Regions from separate parts of the Tatumella ptyseos genome, predicted to be linked through region 2. Evidence: predicted binding sites of a transcription regulator. Region 2 holds the regulator's gene; the other holds the start of a gene.
The links. Region 2 encodes PurR, which represses purine synthesis genes. Its sites were predicted from a motif close to CANGCAAACGTTTGCNTG; they were not measured.
Positions count from the first base shown of each region.

Region 1: QJR74_RS08735 (NCS2 family permease) is a predicted target of PurR. The motif match lies at 2,966-2,983, and genes of this name have one in related genera.

Region 1 covers NZ_CP130649.1:1,841,557-1,849,724, forward strand. The annotation lists gene QJR74_RS08730 (AMP nucleosidase) at 98-1,543, shown strand; gene QJR74_RS08735 (NCS2 family permease) at 1,584-2,879, opposite strand; partial or broken gene QJR74_RS08740 (LysR family transcriptional regulator) at 3,114-3,359, opposite strand; tRNA gene QJR74_RS08745 (tRNA-Asn) at 3,653-3,728, shown strand; partial or broken gene QJR74_RS08750 (IS3 family transposase) at 5,424-5,828, shown strand; partial or broken gene QJR74_RS08755 (IS1 family transposase) at 5,869-6,012, opposite strand; gene QJR74_RS08760 (MFS transporter) at 6,424-7,572, opposite strand; gene QJR74_RS08765 (PhzF family phenazine biosynthesis protein) at 7,992-8,168, shown strand, end outside.
Region 2 covers NZ_CP130649.1:1,473,996-1,482,163, reverse strand. The annotation lists gene QJR74_RS06975 (Grx4 family monothiol glutaredoxin) at 1-233, opposite strand, end outside; gene QJR74_RS06970 (C40 family peptidase) at 579-1,364, shown strand; gene purR (HTH-type transcriptional repressor PurR) at 1,564-2,589, shown strand; gene punR (DNA-binding transcriptional activator PunR) at 2,586-3,488, opposite strand; gene punC (purine nucleoside transporter PunC) at 3,591-4,760, shown strand; gene cfa (cyclopropane fatty acyl phospholipid synthase) at 4,969-6,117, shown strand; gene QJR74_RS06945 (riboflavin synthase subunit alpha) at 6,161-6,775, opposite strand; gene QJR74_RS06940 (MATE family efflux transporter) at 6,936-8,168, shown strand, end outside.

The DNA.
Region 1 (8,168 bases), 370 kb from region 2:
ATTCTGGCTTATGCTGTGTGCTGTTTGTAATGTATAAAAAACGAGGTAGAGTAAACCTATGTTTACGTACCCGCCTGATGAAGAGAGGTTCACCATCATGTCACAACCGACGTTAGCCATCGACCAAGCGCTAGACCAATTAGAATCCGACTACGAGAGTGCCGTGACCGCGTTAAGAGCAGCGTTAGAACGCTATGTTACCTCAGGCGAATTACCCAGTAGCGAGGCACGACAAGCTGGCGCTTTTTCCTATCCTGAGCTGGTGCTGCATTGGCAAGGTGAACAAACTCCGGTGCAACGCGTGCGGGCCTGGGGACGTTTCACCCATGCAGGCACTTACAGCGCGACCATTACTCAACCAGCACTCTTTCGTCACTATTTGACCGAGCAATTGGAGATGCTCAGCAAAGAGTACCAATTTACCCTAGAGGTAAGACGCTCTTCGGTTGAGATCCCCTACCCCTATGTTTTAGATGGCTTGGGGCTCACCATTGAGCGCCAGCAAATGGCCACTATTACTCGGTACTTTCCCACTACTGATTTAGCCAATATTGGCGATGATATCTCTGACGGTTTAGTCACTCATGACCAAGAACTCCCCCTCGGCCAGTTCGATGCTCTGCGGGTCGATTTTTCATTAGCCCGTCTTAAGCATTATACCGGCACGCCCCCGGAAACTGTTCAGCCCTATATCCTATTTACTAATTACACCCGTTATGTCGATGAGTTTATTCGCTGGGGAAAAGAGCAAGTTGCCGATCCAAATTCTCCCTATATCGCCTTAGTGTGTGCGGGCGGAGACGTATTAGATGCCAGTAATGTTGACCAAGAGTTAAGCCAAGACGCGTGGAAAAAACATCAAATGCCCGCTTGGCATTTGGTGACAGAGGATAATCAAGGGATCTCCTTAATCAATATTGGTGTGGGCCCATCCAATGCGAAAACGATCTGTGATCACCTGGCTGTGCTACGGCCTCATGCATGGCTAATGATTGGTCACTGCGGCGGATTACGAGAGAGCCAGAGAATTGGCGATTATGTGCTGGCTCACGCCTATCTACGCGACGATCATGTGTTAGATAGCGTGTTACCCGCGGATATTCCCGTACCCAGTATCGCTGAAGTGCAACGCGCGCTCTACGATGCAACCCGACATCTTTCGGGCGAGACTGACAGCACCAGTATTAAGCAACGATTACGTACCGGAACGGTAGTGACCACCGATGACCGAAACTGGGAGCTACGGTATGCCGCGTCGGCCCTGCGATTTAACCTAAGCCGTGCGATTGCCGTGGATATGGAGAGCGCGACCATCGCAGCACAAGGCTATCGCTTCCGTGTTCCTTATGGCACGTTGCTTTGTGTTTCTGATAAACCTTTACATGGTGAGATTAAGTTGCCGGGTCAAGCCAACCGTTTCTATGATGGAGCCATTTCTGAGCATCTACAAATTGGGATTTGTGCGGTCGACCTACTAAGAGCGGAGGGAGATAAACTGCATTCTCGCAAGTTACGCACCTTCGTAGAACCCCCCTTCCGTTAAAAAAAAAGCGTTAGGTTTTTGGCCTAACGCTTTTATCTTTCTAGGTTGTCAGCCAACCCAATTTAATCACGAACAGCACGGTTAAGACGATTAAGGCTGGGTTGAGCTCTTTATATTTACCGGTACAGAGCTTAATCACCGTCCAACTGATAAAACCGAATGCAATACCATTAGCAATCGAGTAGGTCAAAGGCATCGCTAAAGCGGTAATGGTGACCGGTGCCGCGGTAGAGATATCCTTCCAATCGATTTCCGCTAAACCAGAGGCCATCAGGACCGCAACGAAGAGTAATGCAGGCGCGGTAGCATAAACCGGCACACTACCGGCTAACGGAGAGAAAAAGAGCGAAAGTAAGAACAAGATACCGACGACGATTGCGGTCAGTCCCGTACGCCCGCCAACGGCTGCACCCGCACTAGACTCGACAAAACTGGTGGTGGTTGAGGTGCCGAGTAGTGAACCGAACAGCGCCGCGATACTGTCAGAGAGCAGCGCACGTCCCATAGAAGGAATATTCCCCTGCTCATCGGTCAATCCTGCTTTACGTGTCACACCAATTAGCGTTCCCGAGTTATCGAACACATCGACAAACAAGAAGGCAAAAATCACGCTGACCAGCCCAACATTGAAGGCCCCTGCAATATCTAACTGTAAGAAGGTCGGTGCAAGCGAAGGCGGTGAAGAGATCACACCACCAAAAGGGGATAGACCCGTTAAAATGGAAATCGCAGTGATGACCAGAATACCAATTAAGATGGCGCCAGTAACGCGACGTGCTTCGAGGATAACGATCAGGAAAAATCCAGCAATCGCTAACAGAGGACCCGGTTTAGTCAAGTCACCCATGCCCACCAAGGTTGCAGGGTTATCGACGACGATACCCGCACCTTCAAGTGCCACAATGGCCAAAAACAGTCCAATTCCGGCAGCGATCGCAGAGCGCAGTGCAAGGGGGATACTACGGATGATCCACTCTCGAATTTTGAAAATCGAAAGGCAGAAAAACAGTACTGCCGAAATGAAAACGGCGCCTAAAGCGACTTGCCAGTGATAGCCCATATGCAGCACAACAGTATAAGTGAAGAAGGCGTTCAGCCCCATTCCTGGTGCGAGAGCAATAGGTAAATTGGCAATCATTCCCATCAATACTGAGCCAATTGCGGCGGCAAGGCAGGTCGCAACAAAGACAGCCCCCTTATCCATGCCGGTTTGTCCCAATATCGAAGGGTTAACGAACAGAATATAGGCCATTGCCAAAAAGGTCGTAATGCCTGCAATGACTTCAGTTTTAACGTTGGTGTTGTTTGCCTTTAATTTAAAGAGCTTTTCGAGCATGTTATTTTCTCAAATTATCGTCATTTATACACAATACTCTGCCAATGCTGGCATTCATCGCGTGCTCAAGGTGTTGGAACGCTTCATACGTAAACGTTTTCGTTCCGGCGAAGGATCCTAAAGGGGGGAAGCCGCCTGAGCAATAGTTTTTTATCACTTTGTCCAAGAAAGTTGCCGGCGGCTAGCCTACTAAGCGATGGATTAGGCCGTTTGCGTCATCAAGGGTGTAGAGGATACAGCCACTCGAGCAAACTCACACTGTTTCAAAATTGACTTGGCATGGTGATAGAGGACCTGACCCGCGTCGGTAGGTGTGACACCTCGCTTAGTGCGAATAAGGAGTTGTTGGTTAAACTCACCTTCTAAGGTGGCCAATTGCTGACTCAGTGCTGGCTGGGCAATATGCAGGACTTCACTTGCACGAGTAAGGCTTCCTGTATCGACAATTTTTACGAAATATTTTAAGCGTCTTAGATTCATGATTCACTCCTACCTAGGATAAGTGGCGTCAGACTCGCCGCAAGTGAATCAAGTAAGCAATTATCAGGCCAATTTCCTTAAGTACCCTATTCCCTACTTTTTTTTCTTATAGGTCTTTCTCTTTTCCCCTACTTTGCACCCTTATAAAGCAAAGACTGATCTTTTAGTGCAGCCTTTATTGTTCACAGTCTACCCAGCTTGGTCACTAAGCCAGCAAACGCAGATCGGAAAGGAAAAAGAGCTTTGACAAGCGCTGAGCACAACACTATTATCTGCCCCGTCTTCAGGACAATTCCTCTGTAGTTCAGTCGGTAGAACGGCGGACTGTTAATCCGTATGTCACTGGTTCGAGTCCAGTCAGAGGAGCCAAATTTAAAAATCCCGCTATCGCAAGATAGCGGGATTTTTGCTTTCATGCCGGTTTGCGAATCTTAATATGTCCCAGATTCATTGGGTTAGCGTGAAAGTCTTCCCGATGCATTTTCAGTTTACCCTCTGCACCGGCAGAATTTAGTGGTCAGATTTGGGGTCTTTCCGGTTCGATAATGGAGTGACCCGCCTATGTCTCTTAACGACTCAAAAATCCGCAACTTAACACCACCTGTTCCCCCCATAAAATTATCCGATTCACACGGCCTGAATCTTCACGGTAAACCTACTGGTTCAGATAATGCTGCCAACCTGTTGATGACCATTTGAATCTGCAGTCATTCAATCCTTGTAACACCAAGTGATCTTGTTATCAGTGAAAATATGGAATCAACAAGTTGGTATCATTATCCCCAATTCCAATCTAGTCGATGTAGTTCGACACCTAAGCGTTATGCGAGGATTGATACACATCCTCGTTAATAACTCATATTTATCGTTGCTTCATCACCTTCCAGAGAAAGAAGCGACACTTGGCCATCTCGTTGATTACCCAGATTATGGAATACGAATCAGAGCTTGCCGTGGGAAAAATATTATCGACCACTACGATGATATTCCCTACGACACCCTTAAATTAAGTCGTAATTGGAAGCATAATAGCCGTAGAAAGAAGTAATTTTACCGTTAATGTTAAGCCCTTAATTAAGAGGGTATTACCAAGAAAATAGAGGGTAGATGATGAGAACAATCACCCTACGCGAACAATATTTAACTAAAGGGGACGTTAGTGAGAGGACGGCTACACATATCATGACTGACGTGCGGGGCCTTGAAACGCTGTGCGGAGTTAGTTTTGCTAAACTACATAATGATAATAATGAGATCGTTGTATTGGTTCGGGGCAGCTTCTAATGACTTGCGCAGCCTGTCGCTTGATCTGGCATGATGCATATCACTTCAAGCAGACTGATTTTGATATAAGTCCTGAGAAAGGGAGATTTGAAGAAACCCCTCTCTCTGAGATCACCCTAGGGAAAGAGGCCGAGACAGAATAGGACCATATAACCGGCTAAACCTATACCTGACCTTCCCCTTTGTAAAAACTGCCCGTTAAGGACAATGCTGGCGGCTGTAGAGGCACTAACGACCCTATTAGGTATATGATGATGAAAATTAAAGGCATCCCTTACTCAGAATTTAAAGCCAGAGCATTAATGGAGAAGTTAGTGTGGCGAAATTATCAGCGTGAGCGCAGATCTGAAGCCATGAAATCGGTTATTAACGCCATGGCATACATAGGTATCGCAGCGCTTATGAAATATATCTTTGTTGGGTAGATTAAAAAGGTAACACCTTAACCCTATGATACAGTAGGATATATTATAAATACTGATACTGCTGAGTCGTTAAATAACTCAACAGACTAGAATATAGAGGGAAAAATGCTCACGAAAACAGCTACCATTTTATTCACATTAGTATTGGTTCTGTGCGTTTGTAACTCATTATTAGGAACGTACAATTTTTTCCTAGATACAAGTAAAACTACTACGCTCAGCGTATTACACTACTACACACCAACTTTAGTTGTGGGTGTCTTCTACTACTTTTCCGTATTGAGAAGAAAACGTACTTTATCATAAGTAAGTCCTCTCAATACTCTATTCTTGAGGGCTGACATCTTTCTAGGAAACTCGTCTCGATATCGCTACCCACCGTCTTTATGCCTGGATAGAGAAATACGAGCAGGCCTCTTCCACCAACAAAGAGCAGTCAGATGCTCAGGCCGATATCCGTCGACTCCAGCAGGAGTTAAAGCGGATTACTGACGAACGGGACCTATTAAAAAAAAGCCGCTGCGTATCTCGCAAAGCTGTCCGACTGCGGAACGCTTTTATCCGTGACAACTCCTGGTGTTGGACTGTTCGTCTCCTCTGTCAGGAGCTGAATATTCATCCGAGTGGGTGACACACTTCGGTTCAGCAGCCATATTTGCCACGGCACCAGACGGATTTCAGACTGACAGGACAAATCAAAAAACTCTGGCTGGCGTCCGGTTACGTTTATGGCTACCCTAAGATCCATCTCGACCTGAGATATGCTGCCTTAGGGTTAGGTTATGACGTTCAATACGCTAAGTAAAACGCTTACTATTAGACTGTATTTCTCTCTTCAGTCTTTTCACGTAAGTGGGTTAACCGTCTGTCGCCCAGACCACAACAGCGGACTCAGAGAGTAGCGCCAACAAAGGTTCCAGTGTATCTAGATTTTTTTCTCCGAATGCTTGTCAATCAGCGAGTTAATGGCTGAGGCGATCCCCGTCAGAGGAACCAAACTCTCCATTTCATACTCGAAAAATGTATTATCAATCCCTTCCTCGAACCTAAAATTAACTCTTTAAGCCTGTTTGTTTAAGGGTGGACTTTATCAAGCTTCCCCTCCTCTTCGGCAATCCCTATCAATCAGCAAAGTCATTAATCTCTCGTATTCGGTAAATCTTCAACTTGATAGTCATTTCCCCCTGATTACGTCACTCTTTACTCTCTAAGTGGTATTGTGCTTAGGCTCAGTTATCCAGTATCGAAATACCCAGCCTTCTCAACAAAATACAGAATAGGTGACCAGTGAGTCCAACAACCCATGAAGAGGTTTTTGAGTTCTCAAACCGAGTCGCAGCTTACAGCTAATAACCTTATCGAAGTTTCAATGCGCCCAACACAACGATTAGTAATGAAATCGCGATAAAAATAAATGCCGCCGCTAAACTGCTTAAATGGGCGATAAAGCCAATTACGGCAGGGCCCATAAGAATACCGAGATAACCGACTGTTGAGACAAAGGCAACAGACATATTCGAAGGCATTATTTTTTCTAATCCCGCAAGGGTTGTGACGACCGGCGCCACATTGGCAGCACCAATACCCACCAGAATAAAGGCAGCAAGCGAGGTTTCCCACCCAGGCAATAAAACGGCTAAGGTGTAGCCGCTCATCGCACAAATACCACTCAAGATAAGTAATTTTCTACGCCCCACTGCACTAATCAGTCTATCCCCCATTAGCCGCATAATGGCCATCGCAACCGCGAAAGTGGCATACCCCCATCCAGCATGGTCGAGAGAGAGCCCCCGCTCGGAAGTCAGCCAGATACCGCTCCAATCAAGCATCGCCCCCTCAGCAAGAAAGCATGTCATGCACATTAATGCCATAAGCAGTAATCGTGGATGCAGTCTGAAACGGCTCTGTTCTGCTTCGGCATGTGTTGCGAAAGGCAGTAGATGCTTACCTACCATAAACATGACCAAAACAATCACGGATAACGCGGCGATAGACATCATCATGGGTGACAGTCCACTACTGAGGGCAATACTCCCGCCTGCCGCACCCACTATGCCCCCTATGCTAAATAGCCCATGGAACCCGGACATCAGTGGCTTAGTGGAGGTTTGCTCAATCAGCGCTCCTTGAATATTGACGGTCACATCGGTTAACCCTACCCCCGCCCCAAAGAGGGCGAGACTCAGGATCATAACCCCTATCGATTCGGCTGTCGCGAGGAAGGGGAAAGCAAAACAGACCATCAATGAGCCCGCAATGATCACCGCACGACAGCCAAAGCGCCCGGCGAGCCGACCCGAAAATAACATACTGATCAGTGAGCCACTGCCAAGACACAATAAAAGCAGACCGAGTGAACCGGAATCCAGCTGTAAACGGTGTTGTGCATAGGGTACCAATGGAGCCCAAGCTCCCATGGCGAAGCCCGCCACAAAGAAAGCGGCTCGTGTAGAACTTCTTCTGGAAGAGGTGTTAATTGCGTGAGGTGCAACAGTTGTAGGCATCGATCCTCAGTGGGTGTAAGCAGTAGATGGTATCGATAGTATAAGTAGAAGAGCACTAAAAACCCAATTCCCGAACGTTAACGGGCTCTTCACTGTCAACATCGGATAAGTTATTCAGCACCGTGCAGCGTTCTATAACCTTTTAGTAAAAGATGAGTTGATTTTGAACCCGATGACCTGTGTAAAAGAGGACTCGTGAAGATGGCAACGATAGGCTCACCATGGTTAATTCCCGCCAAAAATAGCTCACCGCCTTAAGCGGCCTCTAGACGAATGTATAATCGTATTTCTCTGCCTGACTCCCTTGGGTAACGATTGTATCCCTCTGTATTCCAAACATCTGTATCTGTCACCAACATATCGAGATGCGTATCATCATTACAATATAGTTTACTTACTCACTTGAGAAGAGGTTGGTTATGCAAGCGTTAGCGGTTAATTTTAAGCAGGTCGATGTATTCACGTCTACACCCTTCAAAGGTAACCCCGTGGCAGTCATCCTGGATGCTCGTGGTTTATCAACGGCTCAGATGCAAGCCATTGCTAACTGGACTAATCTATCAGAAACCACCTTTGTTCTCCCCGCTGAAAACAGT
Region 2 (8,168 bases):
TCACCGTCGACCCACAGTTGTGGGAAAGTCGGCCAATTAGCGTAGGCAGGGAGTTCAGCACGAATATCTGGATTCTGTAGAATATCCACGTAAGCAAAACGTTCACCACACCCTGATAGCGCCTGAACAGCTTGCGCAGAAAAACCACAGCTTGGTAATTTAGGGGACCCTTTCATGTAAAGAAGAATTGGATTTTCAGAGATTTGTGTCTTAATTTTTTCTAAAGTGCTCATTTTGCTTCCTCAACAACAGCTTAATTTCTTACAGTGTACCGCTTATCTTAGCCGGTGTGAAATTCCTTGCTAGTTTAATTAGTTAGTTGCCTCCAGATAAGAATTATCTTATTAGTCGATAAATATGTGACTCAGATCACAATAAAAAAGGTTATTTAACCGCAGTGGGTAAAATTGATACATAAGTAATTATCGCAATCACGCTTAGTAACAGATTTAATTGAATTCTCGCTTAACTTTTTGAAAAGTTCTGGATTAGAATGGCTTATGGGGCTGACAACGTTGTCAGAGGTTATTTTTACTCACTGACTCTTTTTTGAGTACAACACTGACTAAATACTAAATATGCGGCTAATAATTACGCTTTCAATACTTGCATTTATGCAACTTTTTTTTAATGTCGCTGAGGCAGCCCCACAACGACATCTCAATGCCACTGCGCATAAATCAGTCAAGAAAGTCGCGGCAGAAGACACACGCCGAAAGCGCAAACAGGTTAAAACAGCTAGCAAACGGGCCAAACACTCTGAACCCCACAAAGTTAAGCATATTGCTAAGAAAAAGCTTTCTACCCCGCCTAAAACTAAATCTTCAAAACTTGCTCAGTCACGCCTCACTCGCAAAAAATATTACGCAGGTCAAAAAGTACTGGCTCGTCATAACACCCGTATCGCCTCACCCCACTCTGCGGCGATGGTAATGAGTGCTACGCACCACCAGAAATATCAAAAAGCACGTCAGACGGCGATGAATAAGTTGATGAATCAGCTCGGTAAACCTTATCAATGGGGCGGTACTTCTCCGCATACCGGTTTCGACTGTAGCGGTCTAGTCTATTATGCTTATAAGGATTTAGTTAAATTTAAGATTCCACGTACGGCCAACGAAATGTATCACTTACGTGACGCTGCTCCAGTAAAAAGAAATTCACTTCAAAAAGGTGACCTGGTGTTCTTTCGTATCCATCGCCGGGGGGCTGCCGACCATGTTGGAGTATATGTCGGCAACGGTAAGTTTATTCAATCACCTCGTACTGGCAAAGATATCCAAATTACCGATCTCACTGGTGAGTATTGGCAAAAACATTATATTGGCGCTCGACGAGTCATGACGCCGAACTCGGTTCGATAGCCATAAATTGCTTACCAACGAATCCCCGCTCTGTCGGGGATTTTTTATTACCGACTAAAAACACTTTCCAAGGTAACGATTTGTAAACGATTTAGCTGCGTTGCGCAAAAAGCTCGTTTTACCCCTTTTAGCCTGCTAGAATCCACCCCCTTAATTTTAAGTTGCGCAAACGCAAACGCTTTCCTAGGAGATTCCCCTCATGGCAACGATAAAAGATGTGGCAAAACTCGCCGGGGTTTCCACCACCACTGTTTCTCATGTTATTAATAAAACCCGTTTCGTTGCCGAACAAACACAGCAAACAGTTTGGGAGGCCATTAATGCCCTTCACTATTCGCCCAGTGCTGTTGCACGTAGTTTAAAGGTCAATACCACCAAGACTATTGGTTTATTATCGACGTCAGTAGAAGCCCCATATTGGGCAGAGATCATTGAAGCGATTGAAAAAAAATGTTTTCAACATGGTTACACACTATTATTGGCTAATGCCCATACTGACTTTGAAAAACAACGGGCCTATCTCTCGATGATGGCGCAAAAACGTGTCGATGGTTTAATGGTGATGTGTGCCGAGTATCCTGATTCTCTGTTGAAAATGCTTGAAGAGCATAGCCAATTACCGATGGTGGTGATGGATTGGGGAAGTTCTCACGCCAATTTTACCGATACTGTTGAAGATAATGCTTTTGCGGGAGGACATTTAGCCGCCCGTTACCTATTGGATCGTGGCCATCGAGATATCGGCTGTATCCCTGGTCAGATGGAGCGCCACACAGGTGGGGGGCGTTTAGCAGGCTTTATTAAGGCGCTAAATGATGAAGGCATTATCCCTCGCGAGGAGTGGATTGTACAAGGGGACTTCGAATCAGAATCGGGTTATCTGGCCATGCAGCAGATCCTTTCACAGAAAAAACGCCCCACTGCCGTGTTCTGTGGTGGTGACGTAATGGCTATGGGGGCTATTTGCGCCGCCAATGAGCAGGGATTGAATGTGCCTCAAGATATTTCGATCATTGGTTATGATAACATCCGTAATTCGCGTTATTTTAGCCCCGCCCTAACGACCATTCATCAACCTAAAATTGAATTAGGCGAAAAAGCGCTTGAGATGCTACTCGATCGTATTGTCAATAAACGCGATGAGGCGCAACGTCTTGAAATTCATCCTCAACTGGTTGAACGGCGTTCTGTTATTGATGGCCCTTACAGGGATTATCGCCGTTAATCCTTCGCCTCTAGCCACTCTTGATTGAGAGTGGCTGTATTCCCCAGATAATCCAATATCCATTGTAACACTGGTGAAAAACTATTCTCTCGCCAACTCAAGTAACAAGGGCTATCTGGATAGCTAATCGGTAATTCGACAAGTGTCCCCTGCTTAAGGTAAAGCGTTGCAATGTGCGACGGCACCATCGCAACACATAGACCATTTTGTACACAGCGTATTCCTACCGACCAATTCGGTACAACTAGACGGCGTTGATTATCCAATGTCCAAGTATCACGACGTGGGAGAACCCTTGAGGTGTCTTCAATGACTAAGGAAGGCCATACTCGTAAGTCTTCTTCCCTAATGAATGTTTCTCCCCGCAAAGGATGATCGTGAGCCACGACACAACGCCAAGAGAGTTTACCCATATCGCGAACACTGAAGCGCCCAGATACTGGGACAGCTTGCGTTGCGCCGATCGCCATATCAACCCGTCCGTCCGCTAACGCATCCCACACGCCATTGAAAACTTCATCATTAATATGAAGCTCAACATCTGGAAAATGACGATAGAAATCCAAGACGAGCTGTTCGACTCGAGTCTGTTTCACAATCCTATCAATGGCTACAGAGAAACGGCCCCTCCAACCATTGGCAAGTTGCTGACATTGTTGACGAGTGCCATTCATTTTTTTGATAACACTGCGCGCTTCAGCGAGAAAGTGCTCACCAGAGGGAGTTAATACCACATCACGATGGCGCCGCTCAAATACATCGACAGCTAACCACTCTTCTACTTGTTTTACTGAATAACTGATCGCAGAAGGAACTCTATGTAGTTCCTGAGCCGCACCCGAAAAACTTCCATTGCGCGCCACACTATCAATTACCATTAAGGTATATTCTGACCACATAGTTGCTTTCAATTATTTTGAAGGATGTTGGCAAATATTACCGTTTTACAAACAAGTCTGCATCCTTTTACACTCCTCGGATTATTTTGACTAGGACGCTCCATGCAACATCCAAAACTCTTTTTTATTTATCTCGCTTTACTGAGTATGCTCGGCTTTTTGGCAACCGATATGTATCTTCCTGCATTTACCGCGATGCAAGACTATCTGGTGACAAGTGCGAATATGGTCAGCGCCAGCTTAAGTTTGTTCTTGGCAGGATTCTGTTGTGCGCAATTATTTTGGGGGCCGTTATCAGATAAAATTGGCCGCCGAACTGTACTGCTCTATGGTCTGTCGATATTCACCCTAAGTTGCCTAGCGGTAGTATGGGTGAAAGATGCTCGCCTATTATTGGCGTTAAGATTTCTCCAAGCTTGTGGCGTTTGTGCAGCAGCGGTGTGCTGGCAGTCTTTGGTGCTTGATCATTTCCCTAAAGAGAAGGCGCATAAAATGTTCGCGTCGATCATGCCGCTGGTGGCCCTCTCACCAGCTCTTGCTCCACTGATTGGTGCTTGGCTACTTACCCATTTTGATTGGCAAGCAATCTTCACAACATTAACTTTAATTAGCGGTGTGCTATTAGGACTAACCCTCTACTTACTGCCCTCCACTACTCGATCCACGGCAGTTGACGTTGAGTCCTTATCTTATAAGACCCTCCTTCTACAGCCACAATTTACAGGGAACATTGTTATCTATGCAGCGTGTTCGGCAAGCTTTTTCGCCTGGTTAACCGGATCGCCTTTTATTATGGGACAATTGGGCCTAAGCCCGAGTGAAATTGGACTTAGCTATATTCCACAAACTGTCACCTTTTTGATTGGTGGGTTTGGTTGCCGTGCATTACTTAACCGTTATCAAGGTGAACAACTCTTACCTTGGCTTCTATTGGCGTACTTGATCAGTATTTTAGGATTACTTATCGTCGGTTTATGGCTAACACCTACTCTTTTTAGCTTACTCGTACCCTTCTGCATAATGGCGATGGCCAACGGCGCCATTTATCCGATAGTGGTATCGAAAGCGTTAAAGGCTTTTCCTGAGCACAGCGGCAAAGCCGCTTCAGTACAAAACTTTACGCAACTCGGGTTATGCTTTTTATACAGCCTTTGGGTTTCTTCACAGATCGAAGAAGTGGTTACGGTTACGGTAATTGCCATGGCATCCACTGTAATTTTGGCACTGTGTGGTTTTTTCTACCAGTCATCCGCTGATAACTCCCCCCGCTAACCCATTTCTACTTAGTTATTTATTCGCTATTGAACTCCACCGAAGTCGGTCCTATACTGATTTTGGTGGTTGTTGTCCTACAAAACTTTACTCAATCACCTCATAAAAATAATTAGTAGTCACTGATGAATAGCTGTTTACCTTTCTCCAGAAAGTCATGCAACCGCTTCCAAGCGTGGTGTGTTATTTGAACAGGTGATATACGCATATGTCTACGTCATGTATTGAAAAAGTTACTTTCAAAGAAGATCATTGGTTTCGTATTGCACAGGAGCTACTCGACAGTGCAGATATTCAAATTAACGGCTCACGACCGGGTGATATTCGTGTCGTCAATCAACAATTTTTTAAACGTGTTTTACAAGAAGGTTCTTTAGGTTTAGGTGAAAGTTATATGGATGGTTGGTGGGAATGCGACCGCCTAGATATATTTTTCACGAAGGTTTTACGCCACAAATTAGATCATCAACTCCCGCATCATTTTAAAGATACTTTACGTATTGCTACCGCGCGACTCACTAATCTCCAATCCAGGAAACGGGCTTGGATCGTTGGGAAAGAACATTACGATTTAGGAAATGACCTTTTCTCATTAATGCTCGACCCCTATATGCAATATTCTTGTGGCTATTGGTCGTCAGCATCTGATCTTGATGCTGCTCAAGAAGCTAAGTTGGATCTCATTTGCCGTAAATTACAACTGCAACCGGGGATGACTTTATTAGATATTGGTTGTGGTTGGGGCGGGCTTTCAGAATATGCCGCTAAACATTATCAAGTTAAGGTCAAAGGCGTGACGATTTCTGCTGAGCAACAAAAAATGGCTCAACAGCGCTGTACTGGACTAGATGTTGAAATTTTGCTGCAGGATTATCGTGATCTCAACGAGCAATTTGACCGTATCGTCTCTGTAGGGATGTTCGAGCATGTAGGTCCCAAAAATTATGCAACCTACTTCGATGTGGCGGCGAGAAATCTCAAACCAGATGGTATCTTTGTATTACATACTATCGGTTCAAATCGTACTGATCTTCATGTCGACCCGTGGATTGATAAATATATTTTCCCTAATGGTTGCCTACCCTCGGTTAACCATATTGCACAATACAGTGAACCGCACTTTGTCATGGAAGATTGGCATAACTTCGGCCCCGACTATGACAAAACGTTAATGGCATGGTATGAGCGCTTTCTGACGGCATGGCCTGAATTATCTCAACGTTACGATCCCCGTTTTAAACGTATGTTTTCCTATTACTTGAATGCCTGTGCGGGTGCGTTTCGTTCACGTGATATCCAACTCTGGCAAGTGGTATTCAGTCGCGGGATTGATGGTGGGCTACGCGTTGCTCGCTGAGAATTTTGCTGCCCCAAAAAAAAAGCTCCCTAAGGAGCTTTTTTTATAATTTATTTTTGTGAAGCACTCTTTCGACAGTATCAACAATCGCCTGTGTTTGTGTATCAATCTCAATATTGACGTTATCACCGAGTTTACGCTCAGAAAGTAAAGTCCGTTCTAAGGTCTCTGGAATAAGGTGGACACAAAAACGTCGTTCGGTAACATCACCAATAGTTAAACTACAGCCGTCAATACCGATAAAACCTTTATGTAATACATATTTCATTAGGCTCTGATCATTAATTTCAAACCAGACTTCTCGGTTAAACTCTGATTGAATAATTTTCGTGACCGAGGCTTGGGCCATAATATGTCCGGACATCAAATGCCCACCGATCTCATCTGAAAATTTTGCCGCTCGTTCAATATTGACACGATCGCCGACCGTCAATAAGCCTAAATTGGTGACACGAAGTGTTTCTTTAATTAAATCAAAACTGACTATGTTCCCTTCTACTGCCGTGACTGTTAGACAACAGCCATTATGTGCAACAGATGCTCCAATTTGGAGATCATCAAGCCATTCAACCGGAAATAACACCTTATGCGTCCGAAAGAGTGGTTGTTCATTTATCTCAATAATTTCAGCGGTGCCCAGCACAATACCAGTAAACATCTCTTCCCCCTTATTTTGTTCCAGATTATCACACAATGAGCGACTACCATGACTCGCCAATGCGGTATGAGAAAATAAAAACGCTTTTCTTCTTTATGAATCTGATCAGTTCAGGGATGATAGCCTGCTGAAGGACTAACCCTAGAATCAAGGACAACCATTGCAAAAATATTTTAACGAGGCTAGACAATTACTCATATTAGCGATTCCCGTCATTCTATCGCAAGTTTCACAAACGGCGATGGGCTTCGTTGATACCACTATGGCAGGTTCAGTCAGTGCAACTGATATGGCTGCCGTTGCCATTGGAACCTCGATTTGGTTGCCAGTGATACTCTTTGCCTTGGGAATTTTAATGGCTATTACGCCCACTGTCGCCCATTTAGCTGGCTCAGGTCGAAGAGATAAAGTCGGTAACCATGTCCAACAAGGGCTTTGGCTCGCCACCTTTCTCTCCATCCTAGTCATTGCCATCATTTGGAATGCCGGTATTTTCATCCGTGCAATGTCGGGGATCGATCCACAGATGGCCGATATCGCTGAAAGATATCTGCACGCGTTAATGTGGGGTGCACCAGGCTTTCTTTTCTTTCAAGTCATCCGTGATCAATGTGATGGTCTCTCTAAGACTAAACCTAGTATGGTGGTAGGCTTTCTTGGATTGCTATGTAACATCCCCATTAACTATATCTTTATTTATGGCCACTTCGGGATGCCGGCACTAGGCGGTGTAGGTTGCGGTGTTGCCACGGCGTCAGTCTATTGGTTGATGTTTTTTGCCCTGTGGATCTGGTCTAAAAGAACGCCCAGCTTACAAGATATACGACCAACGAATCGCTGGGTGAAGCCAAATCTACAAGTTATCGGCCGCATAATCAGTTTGGGCTTACCCATTGCTTCAGCCCTATTTTTTGAAGTTACCCTTTTTGCGGTGGTGGCAATATTAGTTTCACCTCTGGGTGTGGTCGAGGTGGCAGGACATCAAATCGCGCTGAATTTTAGCTCATTAATGTTTGTCATACCGCTATCGATGGGGATTGCGAGTACTATCCGTGTGGGTTACCAATTAGGACGAGGGTCGACTGAAGACGCAAAAGTTGCCGCTTGGACTTCACAAGCAGTTGGGTTGTGTTTTGTTTGCTGTACGGCGATAGCCACCGTTATCTTCCGGCATGAAATTGCGCGTCTTTATAATCATGACCCAGCAGTAGTCGCTTTAGCAGGTCAGCTCATGTTTTTGGCAGCGATTTACCAATGTTCAGATAGCGTACAAGTTATTGGTAGCGGTATATTGCGCGGCTATAAAGATACTCGCGCAATCTTTTATATCACCTTTGTCTCGTATTGGATCTTAGGCCTTCCAAGTGGTTACATTCTGGGACTTACTGATTAC